3 regions of the Paenibacillus sp. JNUCC31 genome follow, and region 1 is predicted to be linked to each of the others. Evidence: a T-box and tRNA genes for the amino acid it is inferred to sense, from the RefSeq annotation. Region 1 holds a T-box; the other regions hold tRNA genes.
The links. A T-box is a leader RNA that pairs with one kind of tRNA and senses whether it is charged. The one in region 1 lies ahead of tyrS (tyrosine--tRNA ligase), so its partner is inferred to be a tRNA-Tyr.

Region 1 (9,808 bases):
CTGAATGCTGAGACTCTTAATAGTGATGAAGGGGCAAACATTTTTGCAGGGAACCTGATCCCGAAAGGGGCTGAGCCTCTGGCTCAGGCTTACGCAGGACATCAGTTCGGTAATTTTAATATGCTTGGTGATGGGCGGGCTTTACTGCTGGGTGAACAAATTACGCCACAGGGCGAGCGGGTGGATATCCAGTTGAAAGGTTCAGGGAGAACGCCCTATTCCCGCGCAGGTGATGGACGTGCTGCTGTTGGACCCATGCTGCGTGAATACATTATTAGTGAAGCGATGTATGCACTAGGTGTTCCAACTACACGAAGTCTGGCAGTGGTATCGACGGGAGAAAATATTATACGTGAAACAGAACGGCCTGGTGCAATATTAACGCGCGTTGCTTCCAGTCATTTGCGCGTAGCGACCTTTCAATATGCAGCAAGATGGGGATCCATCGAGGATCTTCGAGCATTGGCTGATTATACGTTGCAGCGTCATTTTCCTGATATCGCTGAAGCGGAGAATCGCTATCTTCTATTGCTTCAGGAAGTGATTAAACGTCAGGCATCTCTCATTGCCAAATGGCAACAAATTGGGTTCATCCATGGTGTGATGAACACGGATAATATGGCTATTAGTGGTGAGACGATTGATTATGGGCCATGTGCGTTCATGGATGCCTACAATCCGGCCACGGTATTTAGCTCCATTGACACGCAAGGACGATACGCCTATGGAAATCAACCGTATATTGGTGGCTGGAATCTGGCGCGATTTGCCGAAACGCTGCTGCCACTTTTGCATGAAGATGAAGAACAGGCTGTGCAGATCGCCCAGGATGCCATTGCACAGTTCTCTGAGCTGTATCATCATGACTGGCTCTCCGGTATGCGTTCCAAATTGGGCTTGTTGAATGAAGAGGCTGAGGATGAATCGCTCATCAGAGATCTTCTTGAACTCATGGAGGAGCATAATGCAGACTACACGAATACTTTCCTGGCATTGACCTTTAATGCGTTGGAGGATACGTCCTGGTTTAAAACTTCAGAGTTTGCTGGATGGAACGAACGGTGGCAGATGAGATTAGGCAGGCAGACGGAAACGAAGGAAGTATCGCATCAATTGATGCGAGATAGCAACCCGGCCGTGATTCCACGGAATCATCGGGTAGAAGAAGCGCTTGAACGAGCGGAGAATTATGGAGACCTTGGTGCGATGGAAAAGCTTCTTGCTGTTCTGGCAAACCCGTACGCGCATTCCCCTGAACAAGCTGAATACGCCGAACTGCCTGCACAATGCGATACTTCGTACCAGACGTTCTGTGGAACCTGATTGAAGAACAGAGATGATGAAGAGGCTGCCGATGGCAGCTTTTTCATATCTTTTTCAAGAAAAATCAATAGTAGATTATTAAATCTACCCTATTCAGGCATTAGCAAGAATGATTGGGACGGTCATTGGAGGCCAGATTTATGAGGGGGGTTATTTGAGGTAGCCCTTTTTGTTATCATGTTAAGAAAAGATTCCAACGGGGTTCTTACTGAATTCAGAGAAATATAGTTCCACTAATAAATGGAATTTTTTACTTTTTGAAGTGGGTGATTTCATGTCCATCCTACGAAGCAAACAAGAAATTGCAGAAATTCTTATACAGTTGCTTGAACCGACGTCCTTCGGCAGAAGACAGATGGAGAACTATGTTAACCGCTTGTTCGAGACCTTTAAATGGGAGGGCGTCCCATATGTAGAGATTGGTAGCGATGCGTACATTGTTCGTATATACGAACGGGGTATCGTCATGTTGGAAAAACGGTTGAAGCAGACAGATGAAGTGATCTACTGGTTGCTGGAGGATATCATTTTTACGGCGGCGCATGTAGAATTGCTGGAACGACATGGTGCTGATAATAAACGGACACATTTGAACTATACGAACGAAGTGAACCAAGAATTGGGTCGAAGTGTTGAGGAGGCTTTTCACCAGATTGGTGATCCATTTTTACACTGGCATCAGACAGGCAAACGTCAGGAGCTTGAGAGGCCGAAACCAAGAAAAGAGAGGTGATTGATGTGAGTGAACAGGATGTCCATGATGTCCATGATGTATGGTATGAATATGCGGTATCTTTTGTTGGGAAAAAGAATGAATCTGCCCAGGGTTGGGCGGCGTTAACACCAAATGAACAGGAAATTGCAGCATTATGGCTGTTAGAGACGGATGCCTTTAACGGTGGCTTTTTGCAGTTTTTTTGCAACTGGGGTGAAGAGGCATACCTTTACGCGTTGCGGGCATTACAAGTCATTGGTGCTGCTCAAGTGTCGGATATAATCAAGTCAGCATATGGCTGCATTGAGCATTTGGAAGAGGATGAACGGCTTACTCAGCTGTGGGATATACCTCAATTTCTAACAACGGAACAGGAGCAGCTGCTGGATGCGTTGGATCAGCAATTTTGGAACAATGAGGATCAGATCCCGCAAAAGGCATATGAATATTATCATGGGAAGTTGAACATGATGTCTTTATAAATTTTGGTACAGGCACTTATCTGTTGTTCTATCCAAAGATTGTATACTTGGCCTTGCAATGATGTTAACGTTCAGCTATACTGGCTATAAATTAAATACATGAATTACGTTGATAGAGCGCAGTAGCGGCTTTGTCCCTGTTACAGAAAGTCAGGGGTTGATGGAACCTGATACATACAAGGGCTGCGAATTACACTCTGGAGTACTTGGGTAATGCCAAGCGGAATGGCAAACGATATTTTGCCGAAAGCGGTATGGACAGCGTGTAAGCTGTTGTCTGTGCAAGTTGGGTGGTACCACGGTTATCATAATCGTCCCTGTGTCTATTGAAGACAAGGCGGCGATTTTTTTGTGTCCAAAAAAAGTCCCACCCTGCTTAACTCTTGATGAATTCGCGTAAATCATGGCCTATTACCAATGCATAGAGAAGGGGTTGTTCGTTTTGAATATTATTGATGAACTGGAATGGCGCGACGCCATTAACCAACAAACAGATGCGGAGGGTCTGCGTGAGCTGACCGAGACTACGTCGGTATCCTTATACTGTGGGGTTGACCCTACCGGTGACAGCATGCATATTGGACATTTGATTCCATTCATGATGCTGAAACGTTTTCAAAACGCCGGCCATCGTCCGGTCATTCTGATTGGTGGCGCAACAGGTACCATTGGTGATCCGAGTGGTCGTCAATCGGAACGTTCACTGCAAACGTTGGAAGAGGTTCAGGCGAATGTGGATGCGCTGACTGCACAAATGAAAAAGCTCTTCATAACGGATGGCGACAATCAGGTTCGCTTGGTCAACAACTACGACTGGACACATAAAATCAATGTAATTGAATTTTTGCGTGACTACGGTAAGAACTTTAATCTGAACACGATGCTGGCCAAAGACGTAGTTGCGAGCAGACTGGAAGACGGCATTTCGTTTACCGAGTTCTCCTACCAGATTCTCCAATCGCTCGATTACCTGCACCTGTTCCAACATGAGAATGTACAGCTGCAAATTGGCGGTTCCGATCAATGGGGTAACATCACAAGCGGCCTAGATCTGATTCGGAAAAAAGAAGGGTCTGAAGCCAAAGCTTTTGGTCTGACGATTCCGCTTATGCTCAAAGCAGACGGTACCAAGTTCGGTAAATCCGCAGGCGGGTCCATCTGGCTTGATCCGAATAAAACGACTCCATTTGAATTCTATCAGTTCTGGGCGAACACGGATGACCGCGATGTCATTAAATACCTGAAATACTTCACGTTCCTGAGCAAAGAAGAAATTGAAGCTTTGGCGGACAAGGTAGCAGCCGAGCCGCACAAGCGTGAAGCACAAAAGGCACTTGCGGAAGAAATGACGAAGTTTGTGCACGGTGATGACATGCTGGAGCAGGCAAAACGCATTACCGCCGCACTGTTCAGCGGAGATATTCGTTCTCTTACTGCGGACGAAATCGAGCAGGGTTTCAAGGAAATGCCAACCTTCGAAACCGATGGTGAAGCGAAAAATATTGTGGACTGGCTCGTGGATCTGGGCTTGGAGCCATCCAAGCGTCAGGCACGTGAGGATGTCACCAAAGGAGCAATCTCCATGAACGGTGAGAAGATTACGGAGCTGGAATTCACGGTCTCTGCAGAGCACGCAATTGGTGGCAGATTCATTATTATCCGCAAAGGCAAGAAAAACTACAGTCTGGTGAAATTGAAGTCGTAATCTGTAGTCATCGGATGAATCTTGGGAGAATTTTGCGAAGAAGTTAATCTTATCTTCCCAAGACACAAAAGAACCGCCTCCATACATGTCAATGACATCATGGAGACGGTTCTTTTTACATTCCATCTGCAAATGGTTTATGGTTTATTGATTTACAATCGCTGTGATCTCTTCATCCAGATCAAGTCTTACATTCTCACGGTAAGCCCGAATGTCGTATTCACTGTGCAGGTAGCGCAGGATTGCTTCGATCATATTGGATTCGACCAGGTATTGACTGCGTCCTTGAATCCAGACTTCAGCGGAATATCCCGTATCTTCTTCCCAGCTCAGTTCCACATTGACATCGGTTGGGCGCACACCCTTGCGTTCAGCCATGTGAATACAGATCGCGTTGACAATTTCATCCATGCTCAGAACCATAGAGATTAGTACCGTCCGTTTCTGTTACGGTCATCATCATCACGATCATTACGGCGGTCATAACGACCATCCGCTGCCGGTTTACGACGATTCGTAATGGCTCTGAACAGGGCCATCGCGAGCATCACGATCAACATAATTGCAGCCACGTTTACGAGCAATCCAAGAATGTTACCCAAAGCTCCCATGCCGCCGAACAATCCGCCGAACATCATACCTGCCAGACCACCCAGCATCATGCCTTTCATAAATCCACCGCCACCGCCGAAGAATCCGCCACGGTTCGTTGCTGCTCCATTGCTGGAGTTGTTATTTGTGTTTGATTTGCTCACGTTGGAATCGGATTTCTTAGGTGTATTGGTGTAACTTTTCGTACCCGATTTGAAACCGCCACCACGTCTAGCATCAGCAGAATCCGGATTTGCGACTCCGACTGTTGCGAACAACAATGTAAAGGCCATGAAAACCATCATGAGATGTTTAATTCCGAATTTGTTCTTCATTGTAAAGATCGTAACCCCCCGATTAATTTGTTTGATTCGCCCAAAAATGGACCTTACTCAGTTAATACGGTCAACTTGCAGGATCGTTTCAAATTTTGTTTAATTTTCTGAAATACTTGGACAAGGGTCCTGAATGGCTGCCTGACCATCGAGAAGCTGGATAACCCAGTTGCACCATTCGAGGCCTGTTTGTGCGTTCATCAACCCTTTTTGTACCAGAATGTAACTTCCGAACTCCCGGCTGCCTACTTTCAAATTATCCTGAGGTATACGGGATTTCAGTCCCTCGAAATAACGGATGCGTTCCATAAACCAGTTCTGTCGTTCATTCAGAATACGTCTCATGCTTCCGTCTTCCGCAATGCCGACACATAAAATACGCAGATTGAACTCGTCACGAGTAACCGGAGCGGTAACGGGAGTGATCATCCATCCCAGCAGTTTTTCAATACCTTTTTCCGTGACTGCATACATTTTTTTGTCCGGTTTGTCAGACTGTTGCACCCAGCGGGAGGCTAAAAGCTCATCGTTTTCCATTTTGGAGAGGAGGGGATAGATCTGACTGTGTTTGGCCTGCCAATGTGGCTGGATTTTCAACATTAGATCATAACCTGATGACTCCTCGCGGGTAAGAAGCCCGAGCAATCCGTAGGAAAGTATGTTCATGCACATGTCTCCTTAATATTAGGGCTGGGTCAGCGAAAACAATACAAAATGGTTCTCATTGACCGCTTTCATAAAAGTGTACACTGAAACTGTATGGTTTGACAACCTGGCAGAACAACTGCCTCAATTTAGACAAAAAAAGAGTGCGGACCCTGAGGTCCGCACCCAAAACCATTTAGAGAGATGTCTGTTGCCCATACCCCTCAGCGACAAGATCAAGTTCACCTGTGTAGGAGTCGATGACCATGCCGTGGACGGGTACATTGGGCGGAAGCAATGGATGTTTCTTGATCACTTCCACAGTATGTTTTACCCCTTCTTCAACGCTGTCAAACCCGCGTAACCACTTTTGCAAACGAATGCCGGAGTTCTCCAGCGTGCTCATGACTTCTGCCGATACTCCCCGTTCAACCATATGTCCGATCATCGTTTCGGCGTGCAGGGAAGCCATGCCGCATTCCGTATGTCCAACAACCAGTACTTCATCGGCACCAAGCTCATAGATCGCGACGAGTACACTACGCATGACTGACCCAAAAGGCTGAGAGATAATCGCGCCAGCGTTTTTAATAATTTTCACATCGCCATTTTTCAGGTTCATGGCCTTGGGCAGCATTTCCACCAAACGCGTATCCATACAAGTAATGATGACCATCTTTTTGGTTGGAAACTTGCCAGCCGTATACTTTTCGTATTCTTTTGTCTCGACAAATGTTTTGTTGTAAGCCAGAATCTCTTGAATGTTGTTCATGTCCATTGCCTCCTGTTATCCAATACGATGAGCACGGCCACTTGCATCAAGTGCAGCTTGTCCTACGCCCTATATTTTTATTCTTTTTTACCACGGTCTGCAACTCGCAATATTTTGCTCTATAGTAGAGTAATACAAATTGCATCTGTTAAAAGTTGATTATACGCATTGCAAAAAGTATCATCAATAGGGTATATAAACTTTTTTTTGGAGAGGTGAACGTTAACAATGGATAAACACGCACAGCAACAGCTGGAATCCTTCCGTAATCTGGCCCGTAAAATCAAGAGTTATCATGAAGCCATTGGTTTGCTTCACTGGGATCTGCGCACAGGCGCGCCGAAAAAAGGCGTTCCGACACGTTCGGAAACGCTTGGATTGTTATCTACCGAAGCATTCAAACTGCAGACTTCAGTGGAGATGAAATCCTACCTGGATACCTTAACAACTCCAGCGGTACTGGAACAACTGGAAGATACAGACCGCCGTCAGGTGGAAGACTGCAAAAAAGAGTATGATCGCAGTCAGTCGGTACCACCCGAGAAAGTGCAAGCATATACCGTGCTCACAGCCAAATCAGAGACAGCATGGGAAGATGCCAAACATAACAGTGATTTCGCTGGATTTTCGCCCTATCTTACGGACATTGTGAAGCTCAAACAGGAGTTTATTGACTACTGGGGCGTGAAAGATACGCGTTACGATACCCTTTTGGACATGTATGAACCGGAACTCACGGTAGAAAAGGTAGATGCCGTATTTGCCCGTCTCAAAGCCCGTTTGGTGCCCTTGCAAGAGAAGATCAATGCATCGGCGAACAAGCCGAATACGGAGTTCCTGAACCAGCTGTTTGACAAGGATCAACAGGAAAAATTCAGCTTGTTTATTCTGGGACAAATGGGTTATGACTTTGAAGCCGGAAGACTCGATGAGAGTGTTCACCCGTTCGCAACGGGTCTGAATCCAGGTGATGTGCGGATCACGACGAATTATTTGCAGGATGATGTGACAAGTGCGGTCTTCAGTTCACTACACGAAGGCGGACATGCCCTGTATGAGCAAAATATTGACGACAGTCTGGCCGGTACCCTTCTTGCCGAAGGCACGTCTATGGGCATCCACGAATCCCAGTCACGACTTTGGGAAAATATGATTGGCCGCAGCCGTCCATTCTGGACGCGTTATTACAGCGATTTGCAGCAGCATTTCCCACAGTTGAGCGAGGTTGAACTGGAAGACTTCTACCGGGCAATTAATCGGGTGGAGAGCTCTTTGATTCGAATTGAAGCGGATGAACTGACGTACAATCTGCATATCATCATTCGCTATGAAATTGAGAAAATGCTGTTCAACGAAGGTTTGGAAGTCAAAGACCTGCCTGAGACCTGGAATGCCAAATACAAAGAATATCTGGGCATCGTGCCACCAAATGATGGGTTGGGTGTGCTGCAGGATGTACATTGGTCCGGTGGCGACTTCGGTTATTTTGCGTCGTACTCGCTTGGCAACATGTATGCTGCCCAGATTCTACATACCTTGCGTAAGGAAATGCCGGCGTTTGATGCCTTTATTGCCGAAGGTAACCTGATTCCAATCAAGGAATGGTTAACGGACAAGATTTATCGTTATGGCAAAAGCCGCACACCGTCCGAGTTGATTCTGGCCGTAACGGGTGAAGAGTTGAACCCGGATTATCTGGCCGATTATCTGGAAGCGAAATATGCCGAGATTTACAAGCTGTAGGACAGCGATAACATCATTATCCAATGGTTGAAGAGCGGGGCGCATTGGCCCGGCTCTTCTTTTGCATGCAATTCTTAACCTTTTGTTAGGCAGCGGCATATCCATAGTAGAGAGAACAGCTGAAACCAGTGAGGGAGGGAAATACCATGAAATACACGCCCTGGTTCATCCGGGCCATTGTCATTTTGCTCATTATCATTGTGGCGCTCACGAGCTGCAATCAAGAGAAAAATGCAGGCAAAATTACGATTGGTGAGGTCACGCGTTCTGTATTTTACGCACCGGAGTATGTGGCGGTGGCCCAAGGTTTTTTTGAGGAACAGGGGCTTGAAGTGGACATTCAGACGACAGCTGGCGGTGATAAAACGATGGCGGCATTGCTCGCAGGTTCTGTTGACATCGCGCTGGTTGGGGCAGAGACATCGATCTATGTTTATCAGCAGGGAGCGGAAGACCCGGTCATTAACTTTGCCCAGCTTACACAGACAGACGGAACATTTCTGTTTGCCCGCAATCCCGAAGGAAGTTTCGATTGGAATCAATTGAAACAGAGTACTTTCCTTGGACAAAGAAAAGGCGGCATGCCTCAGATGGCAGGCGAATTCACGCTGAACAAACATGGCATTCATCCGCAGAATGATCTGGAGCTGATTCAAAATGTGGATTTTGCCAACATCGCTTCCGCTTTTGCCTCTGGTACAGGTGATTATGTGCAGTTGTTTGAGCCCCAGGCATCCATCTTTGAAAAAGAGGGTCGCGGGAAGGTTGTAGCCTCGTTTGGAACGGAAAGCGGTCATCTGCCTTATACGGTGTTCATGACCAAACAAAGCTACATGAACGACAACAAAGACGTGGTTCAGAAGTTTACGAACGGTCTGCACAAAGCGCAAACGTGGGTAGATTCCCATACGGCTGAAGAGATTGCTGAGGTCATCAAACCCTATTTCAAAGATATCGACCCAGCCATCCTGGTAAGCAGTGTGAATCGCTATAAGGAACAGGGAACATATGCAACGGATCCAATCATTGATGAAGAAGAATGGAATAACTTGCTCGACGTCATGACTGCGGCAGGAGAATTAAAACAGCGGGTGGAGTCTGCAACAATCGTCGATAACTCCTATGCAGAACAAGCGGCATCGAATAAGTAACCAGGTATTCAGGAAAGGAAGTGAGCACATATGCCTGAATCCGAAACGGTGATCAAACTGGAAGGGATTTCGCAAGTTTATGTCAGTGAGCGTGAAGCTTCACTGGTTATTGAAAATCTGAGTCTTCAGGTCAAGCAAGGAGAGTTCGTCAGTCTTGTTGGCCCCAGCGGATGTGGAAAAACCACGTTGCTGTCGATCATCGCCGGGCTGCTCACCCCAACCGCAGGCGAGGTCCAAGTTAAAGGTAAACGCATCGAGGGTCCTTCTGCCCAGATCGGTTATATGCTGCAACAGGATTATCTGTTTCCATGGCGGACCATTCTGGACAATGTCCTGATCGGACTTG
Region 2 (9,808 bases), 3.3 Mb from region 1:
ACCGTCCGTGCCATTAGCATGCAGATCACCGTAGAAGGATTTCTTCCAGCCGGAAAAAGGGAAGAACGCCATTGGCGCTGGTACGCCCAGGTTAATGCCCAACATGCCCGCATCAATCGTTTCACGGAATTGGCGCATGCTTGCTCCACTGCGGGTGAACAGGCATGCCCCATTGGCAAAATCGGAACGGTTCGCCAACTCCACAGCTTCCTCCAGCGTAGCAACTCTAGCAATGGAGAGCACTGGAGCAAAAATCTCGTCTTGCCAGATTTTCATGCTGCTCTGTACCTCATCGAATACCGTTGGCCCAACGAAATAACCGGATTTGCCTGTCGCATCATCCTTGCGTCCATCCCGGATCAGGGCTGCACCTTCCTGTTCTCCGGATTCAATGTAACTGAGTGTACGTTCCTTATGTGGGCCACGGATGACAGGACCGAGGAACACCCCTTCATCCATGCCATTACCAATGGTGATGCGATCAGCAGCTTCCACCAGCTTTTGTACCAATGCATCAGCCACATCGCCCACAGCGACGACAACCGAGCAGGCCATACAGCGTTCTCCGGCTGAGCCGAAGGCCGCACTGGTAATTTCCTTCACCGTCAGGTCGAGATCAGCGTCTGGCATAACGATTGAGTGGTTTTTGGCACCTGCAAGCGCCTGTACCCTTTTGCCATGCGCGGATGCAGTGGTGTAGACGTATTCGGCGACAGGCTGGGAGCCGACAAAAGAGATCGCTTGAACATCCTTGTGTTCAAGCAGCCCGTTCACGACGTCATGTGCACCGTGAACGATGTTCAGCACGCCGTCCGGGAGCCCCGCTTCCTTGAACAGCTCGGCCAGTCGGCCTGCCAGCAGTGGCGTACGCTCGGACGGCTTCAGGACAAAGGTGTTGCCGCACGCAATCGCTAGCGGGAACATCCAGCACGGTACCATCATCGGAAAGTTGAAGGGGGTGATCCCCCCAATCACACCGATCGGGTACCGGTACATGCCCGACTCCAGTCCTGTGGCGATGTCGGGCAGCTGTTTGCCCATCATGAGGTTCGGGGCGCCTGCCGCGAACTCGACACATTCAATGCCGCGTAAAACCTCGCCGTAGGCTTCGGCATAGCTTTTGCCGTTCTCCAGCGTAACCAGCCGAGCCAACTCTTCCCAATGTTCTACCAGCAGCTGCTGGTAACGGAACAAAATGCGCGCGCGGCGGGGAACCGGTGTACCGCTCCAGGACGGGAACGCCTCCCGTGCCGTCTGGACGGCCAAATCCACGTCCGCCTGTTCAGACAGCGGTACGTATGCAATGACCTCTTCTGTAGCCGGATTCACGACCGGCTCTGTACGGGTTGCCGCCGGGGTCACCCAGGCACCCCCGATCCAGTTTTGAACCATTGTCGCTGTTGCTGACGCTTTCGATATCCCTTTTCCCATAGCCCTGTCTCCCTTCGCTCATATGTGCGTTACTCTAAACTACTCCAAGTAATCCAAATATATTTTACGTTCTCTAAGTGATTTAATTATTTCAACACGCTTCAAGACGCCGTAATTTCGCCGCGATTGCAGCGTTCAATATAGTCATTCACCTGTTCCACTGTCGGCATCGCATCCGAGCAGCTATGGCTGGAAATAACGATACTTGCGGCCCCACTGCCAAACGCCATGCTGCGTTCAATCGTCCACCCTTGCATCAACCCGTATAGAAATCCCGCCGCGTAAGAATCACCCGCCCCAAACGTCTTCACAACACGCGCAGGGTAGCTGTCCGCTTGATGAGATAACCCTTCACCTGTATAGGCTATGGAGCCTTCCTTGCCATGTTTAATGACAACAATTTGAGCTGAGAAATCGAACCATTTTTGCGCGGTCACCTGATCGCTATGGTCTGGATTGTGGTCAAACGTCTCCATCATGTCGAACTCTTCACGTGTGCCCAGGATGATATCGCACTTCTCAGCTGCGAGGTTATAATAGACCGCTGTTTCTTCGTCAGATGCCCATGTGTAGGGACGATAGTCCAGATCGAATACAATGATGGTGCCATGCTTTTTTGCATACGTCAGGGCCTGGAATACCGCTTCTCGCGATGGACTCTGGGCAAGGGCTGTGCCTGAGATCAACAGTACTTTGGAATCGGCAATTAACTGCTCCTCTACCTCTCGGGCCTGCAATAATAGATCAGCCACATTATCCCGGTACATTAGAATGCTGCAGTCGGTTGGACTTTTGATCTCGGTAAAAGCAAGCCCTGTCACTGCTCCGGTATCGTCCGTTACCACATTTGACGTATCGATCCCGTTCCGCTCCAGATAGCTGTTAATGAATCTGCCCATCTGGTCATTCGCGATTTTGCCGATAAAAGCAGTCTCCATGCCGAGCCTGGACATGCCGATCGTGATATTGGCCGGAGAACCGCCTACATATTTCGTAAACGTCATCGTCTCTTCCATCGGGCGATTGATCTCATTGGCATTCAAGTCGATGCACAGACGGCCGATTGCGGTGAAATCCATCTTCCTGGAATCAGGAAAGGATACGTAGGTCATTGCATTTGAACCCCTTTCTGTGATGGGATATCGCATGTTCATATGGATATTTAATTTAGAGCTGCGAATTTAACATTCAGGTTTCGTCACAGTTATGTTGTTAGACCATGAAAGATGAAATGGAAACTCATATGGTATCAGCAAGTCATAAATAAAACATTCACGCAAAGTTGGATCAGAATTTCTCGTCGTAAACTATATTCCTCTCCGGACTGCCATGCCTTTACCCACTCTATGGGTTCAAGGACTCCATATATTGCAAGGATCGCCGCGCATACTCATACGGATTGTGAATCGCCGGGTCCTGCTCCCCTTCAAGCATTGCCCAGCCATCATACCCCCGGGTAATTAGTTCCTGCAGAATCGGTGCAAAATCAATACAGCCATCTCCAGGGACCGTGAATACCCCTCTACGAATGCAGCCAACAAAATCGGACTGTTCAGCTCGCGCTTCGTCCAGAACTTGTGGACGGATATCCTTAAGGTGGATATAGGCAATCCGGTCATAATGTTTGCGCAAGAGCGTTAGCGGGTCGGCTCCACCGTAGTAGGCATGGCCTGTGTCATAGAGCAAATAAACAAGCGATGGGTCAGTCAGCCCCATCAGTTTATCGATTTCCTCCGGCTGCTCGACTACCGTGCCGCCGTGATGGTGATATGTCAGCTTCAACCCGTACTCACGGGCAATGGCTCCTGCTTCGTTCAATCCCTCAGCAAGAATTTCCCATTCGGATTTATTGAGTCTCAGCACTTCATTTTCATGCGGTGTCCGCCTTGGATCAAAATGCAGGGACCCTCCCACTTCTGCGGTGCTAATCACCGTACTGCCCATCGATTGCAGAAATTCAGCATGTCTTCGGTAGCTGTCCAGCTCAGACTGACGATACGCCGGGTCGGAGAACAATACCGATTTCCACTGGGAAACGAGGCGTATGTTCCGCTTGCCTAGTTCCTCCCGCAATAAGTCTGGATTGGTGGGATATTTACGTCCCATCTCCGTACCGGTTAGTCCGAGGCGTTGAATATCATCGAGAATCTGTTCACATGTTGTTGCATCACCATGCTCCTTTACATCCTCTCCGACCCAGTTGATCGGATGAATCCCGAGCTGAAATGGCAGCTTGTTCATGGCTCCACGTCTCCTTTTGTGGTTCAACATTTTTGCATCATTCAGTGCAGTGTGCCGAGTTTAGCACTTTGCACTTTGAATCATTCGTCTTAACTCTCTCATACAACCTAGACGAATAGAAATATTCCGATCTAAATCTTGCTTACTGAAAAAAGCCTTGAATTTATACAAAACGGGCAATTAAACGAGCTTGGCTTTCCCTCGATTTATCTGCATTGCGTGATGTGCAGTTACCACCTTTTCCTCGGTGGATACCTCTGGTACGCCCACGTTCCACCACGACTCATATCCGCCTGCATTGGTTCCAGGCACAACCGGAATTTCGATCAGTGTGGTCACAGTCTCATTCCGTGCATCCCTGATCGCTTGCTCTAACTGCTCTGCCGTCTCTGCCTTGTAGGCTTTGGCTCCCAGGCTGCGGGCATGTGCCGCAAAATCCATAGGCATGTAATCCCCGGTAAGTCTTCCACTCTCCGATTCCCGATAGCGAAACTCATTGCCGAACCCATCACTCCCATGCTCTCGCTGCAGATTATGAATGCACTGGAATCCATTGTTGTTAAATAGCAAAATGGTCATTTTCTTCTGTTCCTGCAAGCTCGTCACCAGTTCAGAATGCAGCATTAGGTAGCTGCCATCACCCACCATGGCATAGACTTCACGATCCGGCTCAGCGAGAGCCGCCCCGAATGCCCCGCTCACCTCATAGCCCATACAGGAAAAGCCGTACTCCATGTGGTATGTTTTCGGTGCAGCCGCACGCCACAGACGGTGTAAATCTCCAGGTAAACTTCCTGCTGCACACACAATGACGGAAGAAGGGTCAATGGTCCGGTTCACGATACCGACCGCGGTGGTCTGTGCCAGCCCCGACTCATGTTGTAGCCCATAGAGCCGATCCACTTCGGTGTTCCATTCATCCCGCAGTTCGGCGATCTCGGATGTTCCGTAACCGCTGCGGTATTGCCGTTCCTGTAAAGCGATTTGCAAAGCTTGCAAACCTTCCCGTGCATCCGCCAGAATTGCCTCACCACCCAGTTTGGCAGCATCCATGCCGTTCAAGTTTATATTGATGAAAGTCGCTTCAGGATGTTGAAAAGCAGACCGGGACGCCGTCGTAAAATCCGAAAACCGGGTTCCGACGCCGATCACTACATCCGCTTCCCTGGCGAGCCTATTGGCAGCCAGGGAGCCGGTAACGCCGATGGCCCCCACATTAAGTGGGTGGCTCCACGGCAAAGCACTCTTGCCAGCCTGCGTCTCGGCAACCGGAATGCCAAATGCCTCGGCGAATTCAGCCAGCTGCATAGATGCCTCGGCATACAACACACCGCCGCCTGCAATGATCAGCGGCTTCCTACCCCGGGCAATCTGCTGCGCTGCCCGTTCAATAGCAGCCTGAACCGGGGGGCGACGGTCCAGGTAATGCACCTTACGGGCGAAGAACGATTCAGGGTAATCGTACGCCTCTGCCTGCACATCCTGCGGCAGCGCCAGCGTTACTGCGCCTGTCTCTGCCGGGTCCGTCAGCACACGCATTGCCTGCGTGGCAGCGATCATCAGCTGTTCGGGACGCACGATACGATCCCAGTATTTGCTGACCGCCTTAAACGGATCAGTGGCTGAAATTGTATAGTCCCCGCTGACCTCCAGTTGTTGCAAAACGGGATCTGGCTCACGCGTGGCAAAGTTATCACCTGGAAGCAATAAAACAGGAATCCGATTGACCGTTGCTGTTGCCGCTGCGGTAATCATGTTCAGTGCACCGGGACCAATGGATGTGGTACACGCATATATCTGTCTGCGGTTCTTCTGCTTGGCATAGGCCGCTGCTGTATGAACCATGCCCTGTTCATTTTTGCCCTGCATATACGTCAGGCTTCCCGGGCTGCGCTCCAGTGCTTCCCCAATGCCAGTTACGTTGCCGTGTCCAAAAATGCCGATGACACCCTTCACAAACTTGGTTTCCACCCCATCAACCGAAATATATTGCTGATCTAGGTATCGGAGCAGTGCCTGAGCCATGGTCAGTCTAATTGTTTTCATGTGATTGAACATCTCCCTTCCCTTTACGGGTTAAGCGCTTAATCCAGCTAAGTTTAAGCGCCTTACCCCTATAGGTTAAGCGCTTAATTGATATAGTATTACAGGGGGAAGGATAAGGCAAGATATATTTGTAAGCGTTTTAAAAAATAAAATCAGACCTGGTATATCCACATCGTATTTTAATAATGCTAACTGCTGTTCCAGCGATGTTTCGATTACGTTTTTAACCATGAAGGGAAGTATCCGGGGACTGCTAAAAACGCCAAAGAACGCAAAAAAGAGATGGCAGCAACCATCTCTTTTTTGCGTTTCTATAAAGCGGGTGATGGGAATCGAACCCACGCTATTAGCTTGGAAGGCTAAAGTTCTACCATTGAACTACACCCGCATATAAAGATCGGGATGACACGATTTGAACATGCGACCCCCTGGTCCCAAACCAGGTGCTCTACCAAGCTGAGCTACATCCCGTTATCTATACCGGCGAGAGGACTCGAACCTCCACGGTTTCCCACTCGATTTTGAGTCGAGCGCGTCTGCCATTCCGCCACGCCGGCATATGAAGTTATAATGGCGCGCCCTGAGAGATTCGAACTCCCGGCCTTTTGATTCGTAGTCAAACGCTCTATCCAGCTGAGCTAAGGGCGCAAAATATTGGAGCGGACGACGGGAATCGAACCCGCGACCCTCGCCTTGGCAAGGCGATGCTCTACCGCTGAGCCACGTCCGCTTATAAAGGATGCGCGTGGAGGGACTTGAACCCCCACGTCAAAGACGCTAGATCCTAAGTCTAGTGCGTCTGCCAATTCCGCCACACGCGCATATAATGGTGAGTCATGAAGGGCTCGAACCTTCGACACCCTGATTAAAAGTCAGGTGCTCTACCAACTGAGCTAATGACTCATATAACTGGTGGAGGATGATGGATTCGAACCACCGAACCCGTACGGGAGCAGATTTACAGTCTGATGCGTTTGGCCGCTTCGCTAATCCTCCAGGATTACATGGTGCCGGCGAGAGGACTTGAACCCCCAACCTACTGATTACAAGTCAGTTGCTCTACCAGTTGAGCTACACCGGCATATGAAGTTGTGATAAATGGTGGCTCGGGACGGAATCGAACCGCCGACACGAGGATTTTCAGTCCTCTGCTCTACCGACTGAGCTACCGAGCCTTATTTAATTATTGGATTAATGGCGGAACCGACGGGATACTCTCACTTCGTTCGAGACTGCGAAGTTGATGCTCTCGAAGTGAATCCTCCGACGAACCCAAAAACGGATTCTCATCCCTGAAGCAAAATCAAGATGGCGGAACCGACGGGATTCGAACCCGCGATCTCCTGCGTGACAGGCAGGCATGTTAGGCCAACTACACCACGGTTCCAGATCACTTTCAATGAAGAAAGTATAATTGCGGGGGCAGGATTTGAACCTGCGGCCTTCGGGTTATGAGCCCGACGAGCTACCGGGCTGCTCCACCCCGCGTCGTTATTCAGAAAACTATATGGTGGAGGCTGAGGGGATCGAACCCCCGACCCTCTGCTTGTAAGGCAGATGCTCTCCCAGCTGAGCTAAGCCTCCATATTTATGACCCGTAGGGGATACTCTCACTTCGTTCGAGACTGCGTAGCAATTGCTAACGAAACTTATCCTCCGACGAACCTTTGGGATTCTCATCCCTTATTTAAGCTAATAGATATAGCTATGACCCGTAGGGGATTCGAACCCCTGTTACCTCCGTGAAAGGGAGGTGTCTTAACCCCTTGACCAACGGGCCTTAATGGCTCCCCGAACAGGACTCGAACCTGTGACAACTCGATTAACAGTCGAGTGCTCTACCAACTGAGCTATCAGGGAATGGTGGAGCCAAGCGGGATCGAACCGCTGACCTCCTGCTTGCAAGGCAGGCGCTCTCCCAGCTGAGCTATGGCCCCATATACTCTAGTATATCTGGTATTACTATGGGCCCTGGTGGACTCGAACCACCGGCCTCACCCTTATCAGAGGTGCGCTCTAACCAACTGAGCTAAGGGCCCTTATGAAAAATCGAAAAAAAATACCCCAAAGGGGTTTCGCTTGGCGGCGTCCTACTCTCCCAGGACCCTGCGGTCCAAGTACCATCGGCGCTAGAGGGCTTAACGGTCGTGTTCGGGATGGGTACGTGTGGAACCCCTCCGCCATCGCCACCAAACGCTTAGCTTAGCCTTACATTCAGAGTTTATTCTCTGAAAACTAGATCCGAAACGAAACCTGCGATTACAACCTGCATATTTGGATAAGCCCTCGACCGATTAGTACTGGTCAGCTCCATGCATTGCTGCACTTCCACCCCCAGCCTATCTACCTCGTCGTCTTCAAGGGGTCTTACATACTGGGAAATCTCATCTTGAGGGGGGCTTCACGCTTAGATGCTTTCAGCGCTTATCCCTTCCGTACATAGCTACCCAGCGGTGCTCCTGGCGGAACAACTGGTACACCAGCGGTACGTCCATCCCGGTCCTCTCGTACTAAGGACAGCTCCTCTCAAATTTCCTACGCCCACGACAGATAGGGACCGAACTGTCTCACGACGTTCTGAACCCAGCTCGCGTACCGCTTTAATGGGCGAACAGCCCAACCCTTGGGACCTACTTCAGCCCCAGGATGCGATGAGCCGACATCGAGGTGCCAAACCTCCCCGTCGATGTGGACTCTTGGGGGAGATAAGCCTGTTATCCCCAGGGTAGCTTTTATCCGTTGAGCGATGGCCCTTCCATGCGGTACCACCGGATCACTAAGCCCGACTTTCGTCCCTGCTCGACTTGTAGGTCTCGCAGTCAAGCTCCCTTATGCCTTTGCACTCTTCGAATGATTTCCAACCATTCTGAGGGAACCTTTGGGCGCCTCCGTTACTCTTTAGGAGGCGACCGCCCCAGTCAAACTGCCCACCTGACACTGTCCCCGCACCGGATTACGGTACCAGGTTAGAACCTAGATACGATCAGGGTGGTATCCCAACGGTGCCTCCACGCAAGCTGGCGCTCACGCTTCAAAGGCTCCCACCTATCCTGTACAGATCGTACCCAAATTCAATATCAAGCTGCAGTAAAGCTCCATGGGGTCTTTCCGTCTTGTCGCGGGTAACCTGCATCTTCACAGGTATTAAAATTTCACCGGATCTCTCGTTGAGACAGCGCCCAAGTCGTTACGCCATTCGTGCGGGTCAGAATTTACCTGACAAGGAATTTCGCTACCTTAGGACCGTTATAGTTACGGCCGCCGTTTACTGGGGCTTCGGTTCACAGCTTCGGATTGCTCCTAACCGCTCCCCTTAACCTTCCAGCACCGGGCAGGCGTCAGCCCGTATACTTCGCCTTACGGCTTCGCACAGACCTGTGTTTTTGCTAAACAGTCGCTTGGGCCTTTTCACTGCGGCCCCCTCGTGCTATTCACACTACCGGGCACCCCTTCTCCCGAAGTTACGGGGTCATTTTGCCGAGTTCCTTAACGAGAGTTCTTCCGCGCGCCTTAGAATTCTCTTCTCGCCTACCTGTGTCGGTTTGCGGTACGGGCACCATCACCTGGCTAGAGGCTTTTCTTGGCAGTGTGAGATCATGACCTTCGCTACTATAATTTTCGCTCCCCATCACAGCCCAGCCTTACGATGTGCGGATTTGCCTACACATCAGCCTCACTGCTTAGACGGACATCCATCAGTCCGCGTCACTACCCTGCTGCGTCCCCCCATTGCTCATAACGGCTTACGGTGGTACAGGAATTTCGACCTGTTGTCCTTCGACTACGCCTTTCGGCCTCGCCTTAGGTCCCGACTTACTCTGAGCGGACGAGCCTTCCTCAGGAACCCTTAGGCTTTCGGCGGATCAGATTCTCACTGATCTTTTCGTTACTCATACCGGCATTCTCACTTGTATAATGTCCAGCGCTCCTTACGGTACACCTTCAACCCTTATACAACGCTCCCCTACCCCTGATGCAAGCATCAAGCCATAGCTTCGGTGGTGTGTTTAGCCCCGTTACATTTTCGGCGCAGAGTCACTCGACCAGTGAGCTATTACGCACTCTTTCAATGGTGGCTGCTTCTAAGCCA
Region 3 (9,808 bases), 1.8 Mb from region 1:
GATTCTTTTGGCACGACCAATGCAGCGATGAAGTAGATCAGCAATGATGTACCTCCCGTAGCGAAAATACTGATGAAGAAAATGATACGCAGCAGCGTGGAACTAAATCCGAGATTTTCAGAAATGCCGCCGATCAACCCCGTCAGCATACGATTACGCGATGAGCGGTAAAGTTTATTCATTCGTCTACTCCTTTCTGTCATTGTTAAGTTTTTGCTTCAGTCGCTCCAGTTCTTTGTCCAGCGCAGAGGATGACATGGTGCCAGATGTTCCTGCCCCATCCTGACTCATACGTCGCAAATCCCGAAGACTTTGTGCCTCATATTCGAGATCAGATACCTGATCGTCCAGCCGGTTGAACATACGAGGTACATTCTGACCGTTGTAATGACCTCTCTGATTCATTCGTTGCTGCAATTGGATCGTTTGCATACGAGCATAGTAGTATTGACGTTTGCTGTATACATTTTGATACTCCACTTTCAGTTGGTCGATCTGTTCATCTAGTTCCTGTAATGCTGCATTGCTTTGTGCGTACAATTCATTGTATTGCTCCATTTTTTCCTCGTGGAGAATTTTCTCCTGTAAAGCAAGTTTGGCCAAATGCTCCTCGCCTGCTTTCAAAGCCATGGAAGCCTGTTCTTCCCGTTTGTGTACCATACCTGCTGCCTGATCCGCTTGTTGTTTCATTTGTCTGGTATGGCTTGCATATTGATGACGAAGCTTCTCGGCTTCACCGATGTCTTGGCGGGTCGAGACCAGAAACTGATCAATCAGTTTGACTGGGTCCTGACTTTGCTCCAAATGTTCATTTAAAGTAGCTACGGTAATATCCCGCATTCGACGAAATACACTCATTTTAATCTGTCCTCCTTTTCATGATCGTGAAAGCTTAGTAACGGCCACGACGACTTCGATTATTACTTAACATGGAGAATCCGAAGATGATTAACCCGATTGCGATGATCGGTCCGATCAACCAGGCCAGTTTGCCAAGCAGGGAGAGGATACCGATGAAAAGAACAATCCATCCAAGCAGTACATTTCCTCGTTTAACTCCGTAGTATCCAAGTGCAATCATCAGGACCGGAATCAGATAACCCATTAAGTGTCCCAGTAGCGGAGTTAACTTTCCGAAGAGGAGAAGTGCACCCAGCGCAATCAGTACAACCGCCCAGCCATTTCCTTTATTCCATCTCATAATTGTTGTTCACCACCCTTTCGGTTCGTTAATTTTGGTTTGATTGTTTGTTCGTTTGTTTCTTGTTTAACCTTATGTCCTTATTCTAGGGGAAACTGCGACTTTTCAAAACAGACCGTGGACGGTTTTTCATCCTAGACTCAGGTCGGGGATCAGGTTGGACCTTTGACTATCCCTGGATCAGACCGTTGACCACTGCACGGAAATAAAGGCCTTAGCTGTGTCTTTTCCCCCTTCCTCAAGCCCAGTTCACCCCGTATGATATGACGTCCATACCTCTTATCTACGTTATCCCCCCGACTGACGTTTCCCAGTACACCATCCATAAAAGCCAAAAAGAATTGAAATACAATCGGGCATGTTCTTCACCTTAATTTTCAACTGGACATTTATTACTTTTTTATCCAAATAAACAAAATTTAGATTGTTCTATATGTAAGCGTTTACTAAAATAGGAAGTGTGACTACTTCAAATGTCAGGAGTGAACCTGTGCGATCATTCAGCTATTTACATAAAATGATAGTCTTCGGAATCTTGTTAAGTACCCTTCCCATTCTGTTAACGGGAATCGCAGCTTTTATCTATTCTTCAAAACAATCGGAGCTGCATCGTGCTCAAGCCAATAAACAACTGTTAATCCAAATGCAAACCAATGTGGAGCATAAACTTGCAACCGTAAGCTATATGCTCGATCAGGCCGTTCGATCACCGGACACGCTCCATTCGCTAACTTCTTCATCATCATCGGCCCAAGGCATCGGGCCTTTGTTTGCTGAAAAGTTACAGACCGAATTCAAGAATATGAGGTCATGGGAGCCTCTAATGGATATTACACTCGTTAATCAGACCCAGGATTGGCTTATCGATCATGCTGGCCTATACCTTAATACTGATTTTCCCTTAACTCTTCCCATGAAGGACTTGTTATCGAACACGCTCACTTCCGGCTGGCAGCTCACCCCCTCCTCCATTTTTAACAACGAGGAGCGCATAATGAACTCAGGATGCATCTATCATATTGCACTTGCCAGATCGATACCCAATGTAGATGCTTCTTCCGATGCGGCTCTAATTGCTGGAATTCCTGCATGTTCACTGCAAAAACCACTGGAAGAGGATTCTCTGGACAGTTCTGCCGCTGGACTTATCATTCTGAATCGTGAACAACGTATTATGGTTCATCCCGATCCCAGTTATATTGGACAGCCTCTGGCCACAGCAGGAATATGGGACAACGATTCGAGGGACAACTTTAGTGAATTGTTATCTATGCGTGCGTTAGCTGCCTCTTCAGGTCAACGTGAGGTACGTATTGCAGACACTGATTACTCGTTGTCCTATACGCACTCTTCTCTAAAAGGATGGACCTATATTCTCATTTCGCCTACAAACATCCTTACCCATGAGTATGTTCAGATCGGGTTACACACCATGTATATCAGCGTTGCTATGCTACTTCTTTCACTGTTGCTATCATGGATCGGATCGAGGCGAATGCACATCCCAATTCGTCAACTTCTTATACAACTTGGTGACAAACGATGGTCCAAAGGTCATTATAAAACCATTTCTATATTTCATATGGATGAATTCGAGCAAATCAGAGCTGGCGTTTCACAACTGTCGGCATCCCAATCTCAGCTTGAAAACAAATTAAATCAATATAAGTTGCAGATTCATACTCATTTTCTAATCAACCTGCTTCTGGGCAAAAATGCACCAGCCACTATTCATGATTCACTGGGGGAATATGGATATGAATCACATCTTAAAGAATGGCAACAAATAGCCGTTGTGACAGTGCAGGCAGATCTCTTGAATCACACCAAATATAATGCCAAGGATCGGGATCTTCTGCTATTCGCCATTCAAAATATACTGGAGGAGAGCATACTTGCTGAACAACAGCTGCTCCCTGTTGTATATGAACACGCCGTCGTCACGATCCTCGGTACCTCTGAACAAGATCATGTTCGTTTTTCAAAGCAACTGTATACGTTAACAGAACAACTACAACATCAGATCAGGGAGATCCTTAACCTTCAAGTAAGCATTGGATTTAGTCAGCCCCATACCTCCCTATTGCAAATACCGCAGGCCTATACAGAGGCCCTTGAAGCGCTCAAGCATCGCATGAAACTGGGCACAGGCATTATCTTTCAATTTGAAGCAATTGATCATCGTACACCCACTTGGTCACTGCATTATCCCGAATCACTGGAATATAAGCTCATACAGGCTATCCAAAGCGCAGATGAAGCATACTCCGCCTCTCTTCTCCACCAGTTGCTTCAAGTACTGTTTGGCGTAGAATGTACACCAGAAGAATATCAGGTAGCGCTTAACCGATTGCTGACACATATTTTGCAGATAATGCAGGAATCTGGTATACGACTGGGACAGATCTCCCAAGGCCATGGATCAATTTTCAATGAACTTCATGCTCTACAGTACGCTGCCGAGGTAGAACAATGGTTTAACGACCATATTATCAACCCGATCATTCTCATATTAAAGGAAAGACAGTATGCCCAATATCAACATATATCCGAGAAAATGATAGCCATGGTTCAACAAGAGTACGATAAAGATCTGACGTTGGAGGAGTGCGCATCAAGACTTCACTACAATGCAAACTATCTAAGTAGTGTATTCCGTAAAGAGACAGGCTGTGCATTCAGTGAGTATCTGACGAAGTACCGCTTCAGTATGGCTAAAAAGTGGCTGGATGAAAGCGACCTAACGGTTAAGGATATCGCCGCACGCCTTTGTTATAATAACCCCCAGAACTTTATTCGTTCTTTCCGAAAATGGGAAGGGATTACGCCTGGACAATACAGAGAGCGTAAGCAAAAAGCTGATCTGTGTCCTTGAAGAAGTAAACAGGACTTTTGGGGATGAAGTAAACGTGGTCTATTTATAGAAGAAGTTAATGTTGCTTAGCGAAAGAACGTTGTTCTATATATAACCATCAAAAAGGGAGCAGTATAATTGCTCCCTTTTCACTTCATCTATAATGTTTATTACAGCATATGATTTACTGCTCTTGGGTACGTACAACTTTCATATTCGGTTGCTCCAATTGAATCAGAATTTTACCGAACTTCCCTCCGCGTGAGAATGTAACCACACCCTCCTTGTAAGTGTCTCTTACATATTCCTCAGCCAGGGCAAGAGAACCTTCACCCGTTGGCAGTTCGTGCGTGCTAAGCCATTCCTGTAGCTTATCAACAACTTCCTCAACAGACATCTCAATATAACTTGTTTCTTTGGTGATTAAGGTGGTATAAGAATAATCTTTCAGGTATAGCAGCTGTTGTATATATCCCATATCTCCCGCGTTATATGCTGGGTAGACACCCAGTACCTCTTTAAGATCATCTATTAGTGAGTGCTCTCTCGCTCCGGCCATCGTGCTAATATAAACATATTTTCGGGCAGTGCTGATCGCCTGTTCAATCGTTTCCCAATTCGACATCGCCGGGCACATGGATGCAAATGCGAAGTCATATTTCTTTTCCCAGTTCTTTTCCTGAATCGATATATCCTCGAACCGTTCTGACACAATATCTATACTGGATTGTAAGGACGGTGGAATCGTCTCTTTCATTAATGAATTGAGCAGTTTCGATGGTTCTACAGCTGTAACCGTTGCTCCTCTGTTTGCAAAGGGGATGGTAAAGATACCTGAGGCTGCTCCAATGTCCAATATCGATAAATCATTAAGATCTACTCCCTGATTTTCAATCCATCCTATAATGCGTTCAGATCTTTGCTTTCCCTGTTCAGTAAACGACTGTTGATGATATTCCCTGGCCCATCGTTCAAATGCTTCTTCTTTGTCCGGTGAGGAACTCTTCTGTTTGTATTGTGATTCTGTCGACTGATTCTTCCACGCTTCCTCCCATGCAGCCAGATCGAATAAAATTTCAGCATACTTGGATACTTCTTTTTCCTCAGACACGTGCTTCACTCCTTTTCTTTAATAAGCATAGAATTAAACAATAACGTTTAATAAACTCAAAACAAAGAACTTCAGGGAGCTCTAATATCTTTAATAAATCTAAACAAAGACTTTACTTATCTACAATATACCTAATCAGACTATACGTCAATATATAAGAAAATGCACCTTTGTAACACAAACGGAAACGAAATAACCAAAAAAATAGACCTACAAATTGCAGAAGCAATCTGTAGGTCTATTAGATATACCGGCGAGAGGACTCGAACCTCCACGGTTTCCCACTCGATTTTGAGTCGAGCGCGTCTGCCATTCCGCCACGCCGGCATATATACTGGAGGCGCCACCCAGATTCGAACTGGGGATAAAGCTTTTGCAGAGCTGTGCCTTACCACTTGGCTATGGCGCCATATTTTGGAGCGGACGACGGGAATCGAACCCGCGACCCTCGCCTTGGCAAGGCGATGCTCTACCGCTGAGCCACGTCCGCATAATGGCTGGGGATATAGGATTTGAACCTATGCATGACGGAGTCAAAGTCCGTTGCCTTACCGCTTGGCTAATCCCCAAAAAAAACAAAGGGGCGATCGAGGGGAATTGAACCCCCGAATGCCGGATCCACAAACCGGTGCGTTAACCACTTCGCCACGATCGCCATAATACGGTATGTTCTAAAAATTAATTGGCAGGGGCAGCAGGAATTGAACCCACACCAACGGTTTTGGAGACCGTTGTTCTACCTTTAAACTATGCCCCTATAAAACTGGTGGAGGATGATGGATTCGAACCACCGAACCCGTACGGGAGCAGATTTACAGTCTGATGCGTTTGGCCACTTCGCTAATCCTCCAGGATTACATGGTGCCGGCGAGAGGACTTGAACCCCCAACCTACTGATTACAAGTCAGTTGCTCTACCAGTTGAGCTACACCGGCGTATGAAGTTGTAGTTATAATGGTGGCTCGGGACGGAATCGAACCGCCGACACGAGGATTTTCAGTCCTCTGCTCTACCGACTGAGCTACCGAGCCATAATAAAGTTTAATCCTGAAACGTTACACTTTATCTAGGGCGTCGGCCATATATCAGATCTAGTGAACAGCTTCCTCATGTAGAGCAAAAATGGCGGAACCGACGGGATTCGAACCCGCGATCTCCTGCGTGACAGGCAGGCATGTTAGGCCAACTACACCACGGTTCCAGATCACTTTCTTGAAAGAAAGTATAATTGCGGGGGCAGGATTTGAACCTGCGGCCTTCGGGTTATGAGCCCGACGAGCTACCGGGCTGCTCCACCCCGCGTCGTTATTTAAAAAGCTATATGGTGGAGGCTGAGGGGATCGAACCCCCGACCCTCTGCTTGTAAGGCAGATGCTCTCCCAGCTGAGCTAAGCCTCCGAACAACACATTTATGATCTTATCATAAAACTGCTGTGAAAATCAACTTCTTTTTTGAAGTTAAATATGACCCGTAGGGGATTCGAACCCCTGTTACCTCCGTGAAAGGGAGGTGTCTTAACCCCTTGACCAACGGGCCTTACTATGGCGGAGAGAGAGGGATTCGAACCCTCGAGACGCTTGTGGCGCCTACACGATTTCCAATCGTGCTCCTTCGGCCAACTCGGACACCTCTCCATATGGCTCCCCGAACAGGGCTCGAACCTGTGACAACTCGATTAACAGTCGAGTGCTCTACCAACTGAGCTATCAGGGAATATGCTTCAGAGATTATTCTCTGAAAACTAGATCCGAAACGAAACCTGCGATTACAACCTGCAATTTGGATAAGCCCTCGACCGATTAGTACTGGTCAGCTCCATGCATTGCTGCACTTCCACCCCCAGCCTATCTACCTCGTCGTCTTCAAGGGGTCTTACATACTGGGAAATCTCATCTTGAGGGGGGCTTCACGCTTAGATGCTTTCAGCGCTTATCCCTTCCGTACATAGCTACCCAGCGGTGCTCCTGGCGGAACAACTGGTACACCAGCGGTACGTCCATCCCGGTCCTCTCGTACTAAGGACAGCTCCTCTCAAATTTCCTACGCCCACGACAGATAGGGACCGAACTGTCTCACGACGTTCTGAACCCAGCTCGCGTACCGCTTTAATGGGCGAACAGCCCAACCCTTGGGACCTACTTCAGCCCCAGGATGCGATGAGCCGACATCGAGGTGCCAAACCTCCCCGTCGATGTGGACTCTTGGGGGAGATAAGCCTGTTATCCCCAGGGTAGCTTTTATCCGTTGAGCGATGGCCCTTCCATGCGGTACCACCGGATCACTAAGCCCGACTTTCGTCCCTGCTCGACTTGTAGGTCTCGCAGTCAAGCTCCCTTATGCCTTTGCACTCTTCGAATGATTTCCAACCATTCTGAGGGAACCTTTGGGCGCCTCCGTTACTCTTTAGGAGGCGACCGCCCCAGTCAAACTGCCCACCTGACACTGTCCCCGCACCGGATTACGGTACCAGGTTAGAACCTAGATACGATCAGGGTGGTATCCCAACGGTGCCTCCACGCAAGCTGGCGCTCACGTTTCAAAGGCTCCCACCTATCCTGTACAGATCGTACCCAAATTCAATATCAAGCTGCAGTAAAGCTCCATGGGGTCTTTCCGTCTTGTCGCGGGTAACCTGCATCTTCACAGGTATTAAAATTTCACCGGATCTCTCGTTGAGACAGCGCCCAAGTCGTTACGCCATTCGTGCGGGTCAGAATTTACCTGACAAGGAATTTCGCTACCTTAGGACCGTTATAGTTACGGCCGCCGTTTACTGGGGCTTCGGTTCACAGCTTCGGATTGCTCCTAACCGCTCCCCTTAACCTTCCAGCACCGGGCAGGCGTCAGCCCGTATACTTCGCCTTACGGCTTCGCACAGACCTGTGTTTTTGCTAAACAGTCGCTTGGGCCTTTTCACTGCGGCCCCTCGTGCTATTCACACTACCGGGGCACCCCTTCTCCCGAAGTTACGGGGTCATTTTGCCGAGTTCCTTAACGAGAGTTCTTCCGCGCGCCTTAGAATTCTCTTCTCGCCTACCTGTGTCGGTTTGCGGTACGGGCACCATCACCTGGCTAGAGGCTTTTCTTGGCAGTGTGAGATCATGACCTTCGCTACTATAATTTTCGCTCCCCATCACAGTCCAGCCTTAACGATGTGCGGATTTGCCTACACATCAGCCTCACTGCTTAGACGGACATCCATCAGTCCGCGTCACTACCCTGCTGCGTCCCCCCATTGCTCATAACGGCTTACGGTGGTACAGGAATTTCGACCTGTTGTCCTTCGACTACGCCTTTCGGCCTCGCCTTAGGTCCCGACTTACCCTGAGCGGACGAGCCTTCCTCAGGAACCCTTAGGCTTTCGGCGGATCAGATTCTCACTGATCTTTTCGTTACTCATACCGGCATTCTCACTTGTATAATGTCCAGCGCTCCTTACGGTACACCTTCAACCCTTATACAACGCTCCCCTACCCCTGGATCGACTTCACTCCAGCTTCGAAGTCCTGTGTTTATCCCCTGGGAAGCATTTGGTCATCCAAGATATCATCTCTTGTCAGACAAAAATGTCCTTGTGGTAAACACCGCCTCAAAGAAGCAGTGAAGTCGATCCAAGCCATAGCTTCGGTGGTGTGTTTAGCCCCGTTACATTTTCGGCGCAGAGTCACTCGACCAGTGAGCTATTACGCACTCTTTCAATGGTGGCTGCTTCTAAGCCAACATCCTGGTTGTCTGTGCAACTCCACATCCTTTCCCACTTAACACACACTTGGGGACCTTAGCTGATGGTCTGGGCTGTTTCCCTTTTGACAATGGATCTTAGCACTCACTGTCTGACTCCCGGAAGTAAGTCTATGGCATTCGGAGTTTGACTGAGCTTGGTAACCCTTGCGGGCCCCGCACCCAATCAGTGCTCTACCTCCACGACTCTGTTTTCCGAGGCTAGCCCTAAAGCTATTTCGGGGAGAACCAGCTATCTCCGAGTTCGATTGGAATTTCTCCGCTACCCCCACCTCATCCCCGCACTTTTCAACGTGCGTGGGTTCGGGCCTCCAGTGCGTGTTACCGCACCTTCACCCTGGACAGGGGTAGATCACCCGGTTTCGGGTCTACGTCCACGTACTACATCGCCCTATTCAGACTCGCTTTCGCTGCGGCTCCGGCTCTTCACCTTAACCTTGCACGGGAACGTAACTCGCCGGTTCATTCTACAAAAGGCACGCCATCACCCCTAAAACGGGCTCTGACTTTTTGTAAGCACACGGTTTCAGGTTCTATTTCACTCCCCTTCCGGGGTGCTTTTCACCTTTCCCTCACGGTACTGCTTCACTATCGGTCGCTAGGAAGTATTTAGCCTTGGCAGATGGTCCTGCCGGATTCATACGGGGTTTCACGTGCCCCGCACTACTCGGGATCCGTCTCGGAGGGAACCAACTTTCAATTACAGGGCTTTTACCTTCTTTGGCGGGCCTTTCCAGACCTCTTCGTTTAACCGGTTCCTTTGTAACTCCATGTGAGACGTCCCACAACCCCAGAGAGCAAGCTCTCTGGTTTGGGCTTCTCCGCGTTCGCTCGCCGCTACTGACGGAATCACTATTGTTTTCTCTTCCTCAGGGTACTTAGATGTTTCAGTTCCCCTGG

Region 2: it has a tRNA-Tyr gene. The T-box ahead of tyrS (tyrosine--tRNA ligase) is inferred to sense a tRNA for this amino acid. The anticodon was not compared.
Region 3: it has a tRNA-Tyr gene. The T-box ahead of tyrS (tyrosine--tRNA ligase) is inferred to sense a tRNA for this amino acid. The anticodon was not compared.

The regions. Positions count from the first base shown of each region.
Region 1 is NZ_CP062165.1:428,547-438,354, reverse strand. It holds gene JNUCC31_RS01770 (protein adenylyltransferase SelO) at 1-1,323, shown strand, start outside; gene JNUCC31_RS01765 (Imm63 family immunity protein) at 1,598-2,056, shown strand; gene JNUCC31_RS01760 (DMP19 family protein) at 2,062-2,520, shown strand; T-box leader at 2,621-2,842, shown strand; gene tyrS (tyrosine--tRNA ligase) at 2,963-4,225, shown strand; gene JNUCC31_RS01750 (YxcD family protein) at 4,370-4,648, opposite strand; gene JNUCC31_RS01745 (hypothetical protein) at 4,654-5,151, opposite strand; gene JNUCC31_RS01740 (PadR family transcriptional regulator) at 5,251-5,817, opposite strand; gene JNUCC31_RS01735 (beta-class carbonic anhydrase) at 5,993-6,568, opposite strand; gene JNUCC31_RS01730 (carboxypeptidase M32) at 6,797-8,311, shown strand; gene JNUCC31_RS01725 (ABC transporter substrate-binding protein) at 8,458-9,462, shown strand; gene JNUCC31_RS01720 (ABC transporter ATP-binding protein) at 9,493-9,808, shown strand, end outside.
Region 2 is NZ_CP062165.1:3,722,633-3,732,440, reverse strand. It holds gene JNUCC31_RS16110 (CoA-acylating methylmalonate-semialdehyde dehydrogenase) at 1-1,431, opposite strand, end outside; gene iolC (5-dehydro-2-deoxygluconokinase) at 1,533-2,543, opposite strand; gene iolE (myo-inosose-2 dehydratase) at 2,776-3,672, opposite strand; gene iolD (3D-(3,5/4)-trihydroxycyclohexane-1,2-dione acylhydrolase (decyclizing)) at 3,853-5,718, opposite strand; tRNA gene JNUCC31_RS16090 (tRNA-Gly) at 6,036-6,106, opposite strand; tRNA gene JNUCC31_RS16085 (tRNA-Pro) at 6,116-6,189, opposite strand; tRNA gene JNUCC31_RS16080 (tRNA-Leu) at 6,197-6,275, opposite strand; tRNA gene JNUCC31_RS16075 (tRNA-Arg) at 6,290-6,366, opposite strand; tRNA gene JNUCC31_RS16070 (tRNA-Gly) at 6,374-6,448, opposite strand; tRNA gene JNUCC31_RS16065 (tRNA-Leu) at 6,459-6,539, opposite strand; tRNA gene JNUCC31_RS16060 (tRNA-Lys) at 6,546-6,621, opposite strand; tRNA gene JNUCC31_RS16055 (tRNA-Tyr) at 6,629-6,714, opposite strand; tRNA gene JNUCC31_RS16050 (tRNA-Thr) at 6,724-6,799, opposite strand; tRNA gene JNUCC31_RS16045 (tRNA-Phe) at 6,818-6,893, opposite strand; tRNA gene JNUCC31_RS16040 (tRNA-Asp) at 7,028-7,105, opposite strand; tRNA gene JNUCC31_RS16035 (tRNA-Met) at 7,133-7,206, opposite strand; tRNA gene JNUCC31_RS16030 (tRNA-Val) at 7,227-7,302, opposite strand; tRNA gene JNUCC31_RS16025 (tRNA-Glu) at 7,427-7,498, opposite strand; tRNA gene JNUCC31_RS16020 (tRNA-Asn) at 7,503-7,578, opposite strand; tRNA gene JNUCC31_RS16015 (tRNA-Ala) at 7,580-7,655, opposite strand; tRNA gene JNUCC31_RS16010 (tRNA-Ile) at 7,684-7,757, opposite strand; rRNA gene rrf (5S ribosomal RNA) at 7,796-7,912, opposite strand; rRNA gene JNUCC31_RS16000 (23S ribosomal RNA) at 7,993-9,808, opposite strand, start outside.
Region 3 is NZ_CP062165.1:2,192,359-2,202,166, forward strand. It holds gene JNUCC31_RS09455 (PspC domain-containing protein) at 1-182, opposite strand, end outside; gene JNUCC31_RS09460 (PspA/IM30 family protein) at 187-858, opposite strand; gene JNUCC31_RS09465 (LiaF transmembrane domain-containing protein) at 893-1,201, opposite strand; gene JNUCC31_RS09470 (helix-turn-helix domain-containing protein) at 1,719-4,076, shown strand; gene JNUCC31_RS09475 (class I SAM-dependent methyltransferase) at 4,240-5,166, opposite strand; tRNA gene JNUCC31_RS09480 (tRNA-Leu) at 5,415-5,493, opposite strand; tRNA gene JNUCC31_RS09485 (tRNA-Cys) at 5,502-5,575, opposite strand; tRNA gene JNUCC31_RS09490 (tRNA-Gly) at 5,582-5,656, opposite strand; tRNA gene JNUCC31_RS09495 (tRNA-Gln) at 5,661-5,735, opposite strand; tRNA gene JNUCC31_RS09500 (tRNA-His) at 5,749-5,821, opposite strand; tRNA gene JNUCC31_RS09505 (tRNA-Trp) at 5,850-5,923, opposite strand; tRNA gene JNUCC31_RS09510 (tRNA-Tyr) at 5,931-6,016, opposite strand; tRNA gene JNUCC31_RS09515 (tRNA-Thr) at 6,026-6,101, opposite strand; tRNA gene JNUCC31_RS09520 (tRNA-Phe) at 6,122-6,197, opposite strand; tRNA gene JNUCC31_RS09525 (tRNA-Asp) at 6,290-6,367, opposite strand; tRNA gene JNUCC31_RS09530 (tRNA-Met) at 6,395-6,468, opposite strand; tRNA gene JNUCC31_RS09535 (tRNA-Val) at 6,489-6,564, opposite strand; tRNA gene JNUCC31_RS09540 (tRNA-Glu) at 6,632-6,703, opposite strand; tRNA gene JNUCC31_RS09545 (tRNA-Ser) at 6,710-6,801, opposite strand; tRNA gene JNUCC31_RS09550 (tRNA-Asn) at 6,805-6,880, opposite strand; rRNA gene JNUCC31_RS09555 (23S ribosomal RNA) at 6,947-9,808, opposite strand, start outside.